4 regions of the Streptomyces sp. NPDC055254 genome follow, and region 2 is predicted to be linked to each of the others. Evidence: riboswitches for the same ligand, from Rfam matches in the RefSeq annotation. Region 2 holds a riboswitch; each other region holds the start of a gene.
What was found. Region 2 has a riboswitch for cobalamin ahead of cobN (cobaltochelatase subunit CobN). Riboswitches for the same ligand answer to the same signal wherever they lie in the genome.

Region 1: linked by a shared signal. The riboswitch ahead of ACWFQ8_RS02160 (ribonucleoside-diphosphate reductase subunit alpha) and the one ahead of cobN (cobaltochelatase subunit CobN) in region 2 are both predicted to bind cobalamin.
Region 3: linked by a shared signal. The riboswitch ahead of ACWFQ8_RS16090 (cobalamin biosynthesis protein) and the one ahead of cobN (cobaltochelatase subunit CobN) in region 2 are both predicted to bind cobalamin.
Region 4: linked by a shared signal. The riboswitch ahead of ACWFQ8_RS20115 (ABC transporter substrate-binding protein) and the one ahead of cobN (cobaltochelatase subunit CobN) in region 2 are both predicted to bind cobalamin.

What each region holds. Positions count from the first base shown of each region.
Region 1 is NZ_JBSGQV010000001.1:491,343-494,541, reverse strand. Features, by position in the region: gene ACWFQ8_RS02160 (ribonucleoside-diphosphate reductase subunit alpha) at 1-1,485, opposite strand, end outside; cobalamin riboswitch at 1,651-1,783, opposite strand; gene ACWFQ8_RS02155 (CstA-like transporter-associated (seleno)protein) at 2,081-2,278, opposite strand; gene ACWFQ8_RS02150 (carbon starvation CstA family protein) at 2,275-3,199, opposite strand, start outside.
Region 2 is NZ_JBSGQV010000003.1:24,521-27,719, reverse strand. Features, by position in the region: gene ACWFQ8_RS04250 (cobalamin biosynthesis protein CobG) at 1-1,302, opposite strand, end outside; cobalamin riboswitch at 1,628-1,763, shown strand; gene cobN (cobaltochelatase subunit CobN) at 1,804-3,199, shown strand, end outside.
Region 3 is NZ_JBSGQV010000013.1:142,911-146,109, reverse strand. Features, by position in the region: gene ACWFQ8_RS16100 (anion permease) at 1-1,206, shown strand, start outside; gene ACWFQ8_RS16095 (hypothetical protein) at 1,232-1,453, shown strand; cobalamin riboswitch at 1,570-1,723, shown strand; gene ACWFQ8_RS16090 (cobalamin biosynthesis protein) at 1,761-2,759, shown strand; gene ACWFQ8_RS16085 (cobyric acid synthase) at 2,756-3,199, shown strand, end outside.
Region 4 is NZ_JBSGQV010000020.1:44,799-47,997, reverse strand. Features, by position in the region: gene ACWFQ8_RS20120 (FecCD family ABC transporter permease) at 1-366, opposite strand, end outside; gene ACWFQ8_RS20115 (ABC transporter substrate-binding protein) at 456-1,445, opposite strand; cobalamin riboswitch at 1,482-1,621, opposite strand; partial or broken gene ACWFQ8_RS20110 (HD domain-containing protein) at 1,704-2,042, opposite strand; gene ACWFQ8_RS20105 (ATP-grasp ribosomal peptide maturase) at 1,996-2,877, shown strand; gene tgmC (ATP-grasp peptide maturase system methyltransferase) at 2,874-3,199, shown strand, end outside.

The DNA of each region.
Region 1 (3,199 bases), on a different contig from region 2:
CACGCGGTCGAGGAACGTCACGGCGGTGCGGACGGTCTCGTCGAGCCGCTCCCAGTCCATCTCGCCGGACTCGCTCAGCACGAACGCGCCGAGGTTGACCGAGCCGAGGTTGCAGACGGCCGTCTCGCCGTCGTTGGTGACCTCGATGATCTCGGTGCAGAGGTTCGAGGAGTGGACCACGGTCCCGGGCAGAGCGGTCTGGTTCGCGGTCCGGTTGGAGGCGTCCTTGAAGGTCATCCAGCCCTGACCGGTCTGTGCGAGGGTGCGCATCATCCGGCCGTACAGGTCGCGGGCGGGCATCGACTTCTTGGCGAGCCCGGCGGCTTCGGCCTTCAGGTACGCGGCGTCGAAGTCGTCGCCGTACAGGTCCACCAGCTCGGGGACGTCGGCCGGGGAGAACAGCGACCAGTCGGCGTCGGCGTTCACGCGGCGCATGAACTCGTCCGGCACCCAGTGGGCGAGGTTCAGGTTGTGCGTACGGCGCTGGTCCTCGCCGGTGTTGTCGCGGAGCTCCAGGAACTCCTCGATGTCCGCGTGCCAGGTCTCCAGGTACACGGCGGCGGCGCCCTTGCGGCGGCCGCCCTGGTTCACGGCGGCGACGGAGGCGTCGAGGGTCTTGAGGAACGGCACGATGCCGTTGGAGTGCCCGTTGGTGCCCCGGATCAGCGAACCGCGGGCCCGGATGCGGGAGTACGAGAGGCCGATGCCGCCGGCGTGCTTCGACAGGCGCGCGACCTGGTGGTAGCGGTCGTAGATCGAGTCGAGCTCGTCCAGCGGGGAGTCCAGCAGGTAGCAGGAGGACATCTGCGGGTGCCGGGTGCCGGAGTTGAAGAGCGTGGGGGAGGACGGCAGGTAGTCCAGGCGGCTCATCAGGCGGTACAGCGAGGCGACTTCCTCGACGGCCTGGACGCTCAGGTCCTCGGCGAGACCGCAGGCCACGCGCAGCATGAAGTACTGCGGGGTCTCCACGACCTGGCGGGTGATCGGGTGGCGCAGCAGGTAGCGGCTGTGCAGGGTCCGCAGGCCGAAGAAGCCGAAGCGGTCGTCGGCGCCCTCGGCCAGGGAGTGTTCGACCAGCGCGTCCAGCCGGCTCGCGTGGGTGCGGACGAACTCCGCCGTGCGGTCGGCGATGAGCCCCTCGCGGTGGCCGACCTCGACGGACGCGGAGAAGGAGGTGGAACCCTGGCTCGCGGCCTCGTCGGCTACGGCCAGCGTCAACAGCCGGGCGGCGAGCCGGGAGTACGCGGGGTCCTCGGAGATGAGACCGGCGGCGGCCTCGGTGGCCAGGCCGCGCAGCTCGGCCTCGTCGGCGACGGAGCTGCGGCCGCGCAGCGCGGCGGCGGCGACCCGGCCGGGGTCGGTGTCGGGGAGGTCCGCCGTGAGTTCGGTCAGGGTGCGCAGCAGAGCGGCCCCGGGCCCCCCGGGCTCGGCCGCGGTCTCGGTGTCGACGGACTCGAAGCGCGGTGCGGAAGGCGCGATGGTCACGGGGGGAGCTCTCCCTCGCTCGGTCCGGTCATCGGCGGAGCGGCGCGCGAGCGGGCGCATGCGGAACTGGGCACGCGTCGGCCCGGACAGGGCAGGCAGTACGTGCACCGCATGGCGTCCCTCGGCCCAACCGCGAGGCCCGGACGTACGACACCCGGTTCGGTCGAGCCGGGCGCGCTGTCGGCAGGTCCTCGGACTTGCGATGCACTGATCAGCGCATTTCATACCGTTGCGGGACAGTTCCGGATTCGCACCGGATTCCCCTGCGGCGACAGCAGCCATGAGCATACATGTGGGGGCGGGTGTCTGCGGTAGCCCCCACATGTTGTGTCGGCGTGGCTACGGTGCGAGCCGGTACCCACGGAGCGGGGGCCGGTGGGTGAGCGGCGCCGGGCCCTCGATCGGGGCCGGGTCCCGCTCGTCGAAGTCGAGGGTGCCGGTCGGCGAGGCAGGCCTCGGGGGCGGTCCCGCCGAGTGTGCGCCGGCCGCGTCCCGGGGCGCCCCGGGCACACGGAGCGCGCGCACGCGTACGGGCCGCCGCCTCCTGGTGGGGAGGTGACGACCCGTTCGTGGCCGCGGAGCCGTGCGTACGGCCTCAGCAGCAGCGGAAGCCCTCGCGGGGGTCCGCCTCGCGGGAGTCCGTGCGGGCGCGCTCGAAGGCCCTGCGGGTCAGGACCTCCGCGTCCGGGTCGTGGGAGCGGGCGTGGGCGAGGTAGCGGTCGTACGCGGCCTCTCCCGAGAACTCCCGCAGGTAGAACCAGGTCTTGGCCAGGACTGCCCGCAGCGCGCTCATGAGGCCGCGGGCTCCTGCTCCTTCACCCGGCCGCCGTTCGAGTCGAGGCCCGCGGCGGAGAGTTCCGCACGCTCCTCGGCGGTCGGGATCAGGCCGGCCGGCGCGATGATCTTCGACTCGGTCCACGGGACCTCGGAGAGCTTCACGGACTGCGGGTGGGCGATGGCCTTGAAGCAGGTCCGGGCCGCGTCGATCAGCACGATGATGATCAGGACCGCGAACAGCGCCGACAGCACGCCGTCCACGGTGGCGTTGGTGACCACGGTGTGCATCTCGTCCATGGTCTTCGCGGGCGGCAGCACCTTGTCCGCGTCGATGCCCGCCTGGTACTTGTCGCGCTGGGCGAAGAAGCCGACCTTCACGTCCTGCGAGAAGATCTTCTGGTAGCTCGCGGTGAGCGTGACCGACACGTCCCAGGCGAGCGGCACGCCCGTCACCCAGGCCCACTTGAGCCGCCCGGACTTGACCAGCAGCGTGGTGCAGACCGCCAGGGCGACCGCGGCGAGCAGCTGGTTCGCGATGCCGAACAGCGGGAAGAGCTGGTTGATGCCGCCCAGCGGGTCCTTGATGCCGACCCACAGGAAGTATCCCCAGCCGCCGACGACGATCGCGCTGGCGAACCAGACGCCGGGCTTCCAGCTCACGTCCTTGAAGGACTTGTGCACGTTGCCGAGGGTGTCCTGGAGCATGAACCGCCCGACGCGGGTACCGGCGTCGACCGTCGTCAGGATGAACAGCGCCTCGAACATGATGGCGAAGTGGTACCAGAAGGCCTTCATCGCGGTGCCGCCGATGACGGCCGAGAAGATCTCCGACATTCCGAGTGCGAAGGTCGGCGCGCCACCGGTACGGGAGAGCAGGCTGGTCTCCTCGACGTCCTTCGCGGCCTGCGCGAGGGCCTCGGGGCTGATGGCGAAGCCG
Region 2 (3,199 bases):
GCGCTCACAGCCGGACCAGTGCACGGGCAGCGGCCCCCGCGCAGCCTGGACGACCGCGCGCGCGTCGGCCCGTACGTCGGCCAGCGCCTTGGCGCAACCGGGGCGCCCGGTACAGGCGGTGACGCCCTGCCAGGGGCTGTCGGGGTCCACGACGAGCCCGGCGGCGCGCAGCCGGGCCGGGGCGTCGAGCGGTGGCGGGACGGGCGCGTTCGGGACGACGACGGTGCGCCACGGAGTGATGCGCATCCCGCCGCCGGCCCGGTCGGCGACCTCGACGAGCGCCCGCCACTGGGCGGTGCTGAGCCTGCCGAGCGGGGGCAGTACGCACAGCGGCGCGCCCCGGCCGCTGCCCGAACCCCCGGGCACCGGCGGCGGCGCGTACGGCCACCGCACCACGGGCACCGGCTGCGCGGCGATCCCGGCGGCGGCGAGCCTGCCGGTCAACTCCGCTTCGTCCAGGGCGTGTCCGTCGGGCAGCTCGCGCACCCGCCAGGCCCGCGTCCCGGCCGCGTCGGCGGCGTCGAGGAAGTACTCGGCGGCGAGCAGCGCCGCCCTCGGCGCGTCCGCCGCGTCCACGGCCACGGCGCCGGGGGCCCCGCCGAGCCGCACGAGCGCCCGACCGTCCGCCTGCCCGAGCACGGTCACGTCCGCCGCCAGCGCGACCACGTCCCCCCGCCCGTCGTCGAAGGCGAACAGGAACCGCCCGGACAGCGCGGTGACGCGCGCGTTGCCGCACAGCAACCGGTCCAACTCCCGCACCCACGGCATCACATCGGGCCGGGACGTGCATCCGGCGTCAGCGCCACCGGAACCCGACCCGCCGGAACCGGGCCGCACAGGGCCGGAGGCAGGCCGGGAAACGTCGAGCCGCCCGACCTCGGACCGCCCGGAACCGGCATCGAGCCGCCCGACCTCGGATCGTCCGGAACCGGAATCGCATTCCATGATTTCGGGCACACCGGACATCGGGGTGGCCACGATGTTCCGCACGCGCTCGTGGCTGGGCGCGGGCAGCAGCCCGGCGGCGTCCAGCAACTCCGCCAGACCGGCGCCGCAACCTTCCCGCAGACCGCGCAACTGAACGTTGCCGCGCGAGGTGAGTTCCAGATGGCCGTCCCCGAACCGGTCGGCGGCCACGCCCAACACCGAAGCCTGGTGGGCACTCAGCTCTCCGCCCGGAATCCGCACGCGCGCGAGGTACCCGTCGTCCGCCGCGTGCAGGCGCAGCGCGCCGGGGCAGGAGTCACCGCGCTCCCGTATGACGGGTTCATCCCGCGATGCGGCGGAAGGGGGCTGGGGCATGGCGGCGAGCATACCCACGATTCCCCACCCCCGACCTGTGTCCGTCGCCACCCCCACCCGACCACCCCACCCCGCGCGCCCCGACCCAACCCGGCCCCGCCCCGCCCTCCAGCCCCGCCCGCGTCCGAGGCGCCCTCCAGCCCCGCCGGCGTCCGAGGCGCCCTCCAGCCCCGCCGGCGTTTGAGGCGCGGGGCCCAGGGCAGAGCCCCGGCAGCGCCACCGCACCGACCACCCCCACCGCCACCCCACCCGCGCGGTCCGACCCGGCCCGACCCCCACGCTCCCGGCCAGGGCAAAGGCCGCCTAGGATGACCACCGGCGGACCACACCGGCCCGCCGTCGCCGAGGACGGCGACATGGGAGGAAGCCCGGTGCGATTCCGGCGCGGTCCCGCCACTGTGAACCCCCGCGGAGCGATCACGCGATCAACGGGGTGAGTCAGGAACTCCCGCTGTCCTCACTGCCCGGGGCGCGGAAACCCCGAGGAAGGCCTGCCGCCGCATGATCCTGCTGCTGTCGACGTCCGACACCGATCTGCTCAGCGCCCGCGCCGCGAACACGGCCACCACGGCGAACCCCACGCCCCCGCCGAGCCCGGCGGACCCCACGAACCCAGCGCCCCTCCCGGCACCCGCCCCGTACCGCTTCGCGAACCCCTCCCGCCTCCCCCTCGACGACCTACCCGCCCTCCTCGACGGCGTCGACCTGGTCGTCGTACGCCTCCTCGGCGGCCTCCGCGCCTGGCAGGACGGCCTCGACCTCCTCCTCGCCGCCGACCAGCCCCGTCCCGTCGTCGTCCTCACCGGCGAACAGGCCCCGGACGCCCAGCTGATGGAGGCCTCCACCGTCCCCATCGGCATCGCCGCCGAGGCCCACGCCTACCTCGCGCACGGCGGCCCCGCCAACCTCGCCCAGCTCGCCCGGTTCCTCTCCGACACCGTCCTGCTCACCGGCCACGGCTTCGAGCCGCCCGCCCCCGCCCCCACCTGGGGCCCGCTGGAGCGCACCCCCGGCCGGACCGACGGCCCCCGCGTGGCCGTGCTGTACTACCGCGCCCACCAGATGAGCGGCAACACCGCCTTCGTGCACGCCCTGTGCGAGGCCGTCGAGGCCCACGGCGCCCAGCCGCTCCCCCTCTACGTCTCCTCCCTGCGCACCCCCGAGCCGGAACTGCTCGCCACCCTGGAGGGCGTCGACGCGGTCGTCACCACCGTCCTCGCGGCCGGCGGCACCCGCCCCGCCACCGCCTCTGCGGGCGGCGACGACGAGTCCTGGGACGCGGGCGCCCTCGCCTCCCTCGGCGTGCCCATCCTGCAGGCCCTGTGCCTGACCGGGTCGCGCGCCGCCTGGCAGGAGAGCGACGAGGGCCTCTCCCCCCTCGACGCCGCCACCCAGGTCGCCGTGCCCGAGTTCGACGGACGCCTGATCACCGTCCCGTTCTCCTTCAAGGAGTTCGACGAGGACGGCCTGCCCGCCTACGTGGCCGACCCCGAACGGGCCGCCCGCGTCGCGGGGATCGCCGTACGCCACGCCCGGCTGCGGCACATCGACCGGCGCGACAAGAAGGTCGCGCTGGTCCTCTCCGCGTACCCCACCAAGCACTCCCGCATCGGCAACGCGGTCGGCCTCGACACCCCGGCCAGCGCCGTCGAACTGCTGCGCACGCTGATCGCCGGCGGCTACGACTTCGGTCCCGTCGAGAACATCCCCGGCCTGGTCTCCGGCGACGGCGACGAGCTGATCCGCGCCCTGATCGAGGCCGGCGGCCACGACCAGGACTGGCTCACCGAGGAGCAGCTCGCCCGCAACCCGGTCCGCATCCCGGCCGCCGACTACCGGCGCTGGTTCGCCGAGCTCCCGGCCGACCTGCGCGCGAGCGTGGAGGAGCACTGGGGCG
Region 3 (3,199 bases), on a different contig from region 2:
ACGAACGGTTTTCACGACACGGCCAACGCGATGGCCACCACCATCTCGACCGGCGCCCTCAAGCCCAAGACGGCGGTGGCCATGTCCGCCGTGCTCAACCTCGTCGGCGCGTTCATGTCCGTGGAGGTCGCCAAGACGATCTCCAAGGGCCTCGTCAACGAGGAAGGCATCCAGCCGGAAGTGATCTTCGCCGCTCTGGTCGGCGCGATCCTCTGGAACCTCGTCACCTGGCTGGTCGGCCTGCCCTCCAGCTCCTCGCACGCCCTGATGGGCGGCCTGATCGGTGCCGCCGTCGCCTCCGCCGGAATCGGCGCGGTCAACGGCAGCGTCGTCGTCACCAAGGTGCTGATCCCCGCGATCGCCGCGCCGCTCGTCGCCGGTCTGGCCGCGATGCTGGCCGCGAAGGTCACGTACAAGCTCGGCGGCAAGGTCGGCGAGAAGACCTCCGCGAAGGGCTACCGCACCGGTCAGATCGCCTCGGCCGGTCTCGTCTCCCTCGCGCACGGCACCAACGACGCGCAGAAGACGATGGGCATCATCACCCTGGCGCTCGTCGCCGGGAACGCCCTGCCCGCCGGCGCCAACCCGCCGGTCTGGGTCATCGTCTCCGCCGGTCTGGCCATCGCGATGGGCACCTACCTGGGCGGCTGGCGCATCATCCGCACCATGGGCAAGGGCCTCACCGACCTCCAGCCGCAGCAGGGCTTCGCCGCCCAGACCTCTGCCGCCAGCGTCATCCTGGCCTCGTCGAGCCTCGGCTTCTCCCTCTCCACCACCCACGCGTGCTCCGGCGCCGTCATGGGTGCGGGTCTGGGACGCAAGGGCGGGGTGGTCCGCTGGTCCACCGCCACCCGCATGTTCATCGCGTGGGGCCTGACCCTGCCGGCCGCCGGCCTGGTCGCGGCCGGCGCCGAGCTGGTCATGCGCACCGGTGACGTCGGCATCGCCGCGGTCACCGTCTTCCTGGTCGGCTCCTGCCTCGCCATCTGGCTCATCTCGCGCCGCCAGGTCGTCGACCACCACAACGTCAACGACGTGCAGCCGGTCGGCGCCGAGGAGCCGGGTGTGGTCACCACGGCCATGGCCGCCGTCACCGTCCCGCCGACCCTCGCGGCCGCCACCACCGCCGCGGTGAGCGACGAGGACCTCAAGGCCACCATCCCGGCCGCGACGACGACCCCGGCGGCTCCGGCCGCCGCGGTCTGACCGAGACAGACAGAGGAACGGCAGTATGAAGATCGACTGGGAAGCACTCGGCTCCGTCTTCGGGGTCAGCCTCTCCGCCACCGTCGCCCTCGTGGCCCTGTTCACCCTGGGCCTGGTGGGCCTGTCCAAGCACGAGGCCGCCACCGAGCAGGGCGGCGCCGCCACCCTGGCCCGCAGCGGTGCGTACGCCTGCTTCGCGCTGGTCGCGGCGGCCGTGGGCTACGGGATCTACCTGATCGTCGCCTGATCCGGCGCGCCGAGGCGCGTCCGGTTCGCCGCGGCAGCTCCCCCCGGGTTCTTCCCGGGGGGAGCTTTCGCATGCCCGGCCGGACCCTCGTCGCAGGTCAACGGCGAGTTGACGGGCGTTCTCGGTGCGTGGTGGACTGCCCGAGCCAATACGGCGGCATGGAGAGGAAGTCCGGTGCGATTCCGGCGCGGTCCCGCCACTGTCACCGGGGAGCGCACGCGGCGCGTGCGTCCCGGGAGCCAGGAACTCTCGCCGCCGGACACGTCGAACCAGGGCGCGGACCCTGAGTGAGGACATACCTGCCACCATGCGTGCCGATCGCGTTTTCGCGTACGGCGCCGCGGCGGGCCTGATCGGCGACCGGATCCTCGGGGATCCGCGCCGAGGGCACCCCGTGGCCGCCTTCGGACGAGCCGCCGCCGCGGTGGAGCGCGCCCTGTGGCGCGACGACCGCGCCCGGGGCCTCCTGCACACCCTGGTGTGCGCCGGGGGCGCGACGGCGGTCGGCGCACTGGGCGCCCGCGCCGTGCGCTCCGCACCACCCGTGGTCCGGATCGCGCTGACCGCCGCCGCCACCTGGGCCGTCGTGGGCGGCACCTCGCTGGGCCGGGAGGCCCGCACCATCGGCGCGGCGCTCGCCGCCGGCGACACCGAGGCCGCCCGGCGGCGGCTGCCCCACCTGTGCGGACGCGACCCGCAGTCCCTGGACGAGCAGCAGATGGCCCGCGCCGTCGTGGAATCCGTCGCCGAGAACACCTCCGACGCCGTCGTCGGCGCCCTCGTGTGGGGCGCCGTCGCCGGGGTGCCGGGCCTGCTCGCCTTCCGGGCCGTGAACACGCTCGACGCGATGGTCGGCCACAAGTCCCCCCGCTACCTGCGCTACGGCTGGGCCTCCGCCCGGCTCGACGACGCGGCGGGCTGGCCGGGCGCCCGGCTGACGGCGCTGGCCGCCGTACTGGCCGGACCCGACCGGCGGGGAGCCGTACGGGCCTGGCGCGCCGACGCCGCCGCGCACCCCAGCCCCAACGCCGGACCCGTGGAGGCCTCCTTCGCCGGCGCCCTCGGCGTACGGCTGGGCGGCACCCTGGCGTACGGGGGCCGGGTCGAGCACCGGGCCGTGCTCAACGGCGCCCGGGGGCGGGCGGTGGAGGTCGCGGACATCGAGCGCGCGGTGCGGTTGTCGCGGCGGGTGACCTGGCTGGCTCTGGGGGCCTGCGCGGTCGCCCGGCTCGCGGTCGCCCGCGCGACGGGGGCCGGTACGTGGGCTTCGAGGGCCTGCGGCACGACGAGGGGAGGACGCGCATGAACGGCGCGAAGCACGGCGGCGGACTGCTCGTCGCGGGAACGACGTCGGACGCGGGCAAGAGCGTGGTCACGGCGGGCATCTGCCGCTGGCTGGCCCGCAGCGGTGTGAAGGTGGCGCCCTTCAAGGCCCAGAACATGTCGCTGAACTCCTTCGTGACGCGCGAGGGCGCCGAGATCGGGCGCGCCCAGGCCATGCAGGCGCAGGCGGCCCGCGTGGAGCCGACCGCGCTGATGAACCCGGTGCTGCTCAAGCCGGGCGGCGACCGCACCAGCCAGGTGGTGCTGCTGGGCAAGCCGGTGGGCGAGATGAGCGCCCGCGGCTACCACGGGGGCCGCCAGGAGCAGTTGCTCGGCATCGTCACGGACTGCCTGGAGCAGCTGCGGGGCACGTATGACGCCGTGATCTGCGAGGGGGCGGGGAGTCCGGCCGAGATCAACCTG
Region 4 (3,199 bases), on a different contig from region 2:
CGGTACGCCGAGTTGTCCGGCGACGGCGAGGACGCCGGTACCCGAGCCGAGGACGATCACGAGGACGGCGCCCGCCGAGGCCCCGGAGGAGGCGCCGAGCAGGAAGGGGTCGGCGAGCGGGTTGCGCACGAGCGCCTGCAGCACCGCGCCCGCGACGGCGAGCCCGGCGCCGACGACGGCGCCCAGGATGACGCGCGGCGCCCGTACGTCCCACACGATGGTGGCGAACGCCCCGGTGGGCCTGCGGCCCGACAGGCCGCCGAGGACGATGTCGACGACCTGGCCGGGAGCGATCCGTACGGGCCCCAGCGCCAGGCCCGCGACGGCGGATCCGAGGAGCGCGGCGGTGAGCAGGAGGAGGATCAGGACCGGCGGGAGGCCACCGCCGCCGCCCGCCGGGGCTCCGGCTCCGGGACCGGCGGTGGCCCCGCGGAGGGCCACGGACGGACGGGGCGTCACGCGGCGTCGGGGTGCAGCTGGCCGCCCAGCGCCTCGACGGCGTCGGCGACCCGGACGCCGAGGACGGCCGAGGAGAGCGGCAGGACGACGAACCGCCTGTTCTTGACGGCGGGAACCTCCGCCAGGGCCGGGTCGTTCAACAGCCGCTGCTTCTTGGCGTCGACGGTGGTGCCGCCGTAGTCGTAGATGAGGACGACCTCGGGCTTGCGCTCGATGACCTTCTCCCACGCCACGTCACCGAAGGTGTCGTCGAGGTCGGCGAACACGTTCGCGCCTCCGGCGAGGGAGATGATCTCGGTCCCGATCCCCCTGCCGCCCGAGGTGAAGGCGGATCCCTCGCCGGAGTCGTAAACGAAGACGGTCGGCCGGGCCTTGTCCTTGACCCGGGCGGCGACGGCGTCGACGCGCCGCTGCTCCTCCTCGATGAGCCGCGCGCCCCGCTCGGGTACGCCGAAGGTCCGGGCGACCTCGGTGATCTCGGTCTTGAGCACGTCGAGACCGACGGGGCCCTCGGTGCAGTACTCGACGTTGAGCCGGGTGTTGATCCCCGCCTTGCCGAGTCCTTCGCGGTCGCGGCCCTGCGCCTTGTCGAAGGCGCTCGCGTAGCCGCCGTACACGAAGTCGGGGTCCGCGCCCAGCAGCACCTCCTGGGAGGGGTACTCCCGGGCCAGCACCTTGATCTTGTCGTAGGCCGGACGGTAGGCGGGCAGCACCGCGTCGTCGAGGTAGGCGGAGCCGGCGATCCGGTCCTCCAGCCCGAGGGCGAGCAGCACCTCGGTGGCGTGCTGGTTCATGGTGACGGCGCGTCGCGGCGGAGCCTGATAGGTGGTGCTCACACCGCAGTTGGTGACGGTGTACGGGAATCCGGGCGCGGCGGCCGCGCCGGGGGCCGGCTTCCCCGCGTCCGGTGAGGCACCGCAGGCGGCCACGGGCAGCAGGAAAGCGAGGGGTACGAGTGCGCGCAGAGCGGCGCGGGAACGTGACATGGCGAAGCCTCTCCGGGGGATCCGCGTCCCCTGGTCGACGTGAAGAGGCGGTGCGTCAGTGTCTGACTTCCGGTTCCCCGCGCGGGGAATCCGGTCACAGTGGCGGGACCGCACCGGAATCGCACCGGTTTCCTGTCCTGCACCGCCTGGGCAATGCGCCCCAGCTTGCCACACGTTCCGCCGCCCCGACCCGCACGCCCCCGCCAAACGAGAAAGGCCCGCATCGGCGGGAGTTCCCGCGGGGAGGGGGCGCTTTCGCCCCTGGGCTCGGTACTCGATCCCTTGAAGCAAGCACTCCAGCTTGTCGGCGTCACGCGCGCAGATCGCCTCCGGCGAGTCCTTGGCTTCGTACTCCGCGACCAGATCCTGAATCGTCGATGCCAGAATCTCGGGCATACCCGCCGTCTGGTCGGCGGTCACCGCCGCCGGATCGGCTGCGGTCGAGTACTTCCTGCCCAGGTGGTTCACGTCGCCGGTGCGGGTCTCCTGGGTGTCGTGCCAGACGGCGAGGAACGCGGCCCGCGCGGGGTCCGCGCCTTCCAGTTTCGCGATGATCGAGGCGATGAGCGAGGTCCGCCAGGAGTGCTCGGCCGGCGAGGGCTTGACGGTCTCGGCTCGGTACGGCGTCCGCCCGGCCCACGCGGCCGGGCGGATGCTCACCCCGTCGAGAGCCGCCGACCTGGAAGACGTGGGAGCGGTGTACTGGCGCCGCCCGACATGGCCGTCCTTCACCCACCTGGGACCGGACGACGCCCGGTTCGCGGCCGCGCAGACGCGCTACGGGCTCGGCGGTGTGCTGCACGCGCTCCACGGCCCCCTCTGGGTGAACCACCCCATGCGGAACGCCGAAGCCGCCTACAAGCCGCACCAATTGGCCTGCACTCTTCGCCTGGGGCTGACCGCGCCACCCACCCTGATCACCAACGACCCGGCCGACGCGCGCGAGTTCGCCGCCGCTCACCCTGCAGTGATCCACAAGACGCTCCGGGCCACGCCCTACGAGCGGGACGGCGTCCCTGTTGTGTCGTGGGCGGAGCAGGTCACCGCAGACGAGATCGACGACCGGATCCGAGTCGTCCCGCACCTCTTCCAGGCACGGGTCGACAAGGTGTGCGACGTCCGCGTCACGATCGTAGGCCGCCAAGTCTTCGCTGTGCGCATCGATTCCGAACTCCTGGACTGGCGGCGGGACTACGCTGCCCTGGCGTACTCGGTGGCCACGCTTCCCGCCCCGCTGGAGGAAGCCCTGCTCGCCTTCCTCGATGCCTTCGGCCTCGTATCCGGAAGCTTCGACCTCGCAGTGGACCGTGCCGGCGCCTACTGGCTGCTGGAGCTGAATCCGAATGGTCAGTGGGGCTGGCTGGAGGAGCACACCGGGCTCCCCATGGCGGCCGCCTTCGCTGACCTGCTCTCCCGAGGAGGTACCCGGTGATCGATACCAGCCCCCAGCGGCAGGCCCTCGCCGATGGGCTCGAAGCCGCGGGCGCGATCCGCACCCCGGCCTGGCGGAAAGCCGTTGAAGCCGTCCCCCGTGAGGTGTTCCTGCACCCCGGCGTCTTCCTCCCCACCGGCGGGGGACTCTGGAAGCCCGTAACCGCGGCCGGCACGGACCCGGCCGAGTGGGCCCGGATCGCGTACACCGACGACTCCCTCGTCACGCAGCTCGACGGGCACCTCACCCCCGACCAGGCTCCCGGCCCGGTACCAGGCACCCCGAGCTCGTCATCCACGATCCCGCGGCTGGTCCTGGAGAT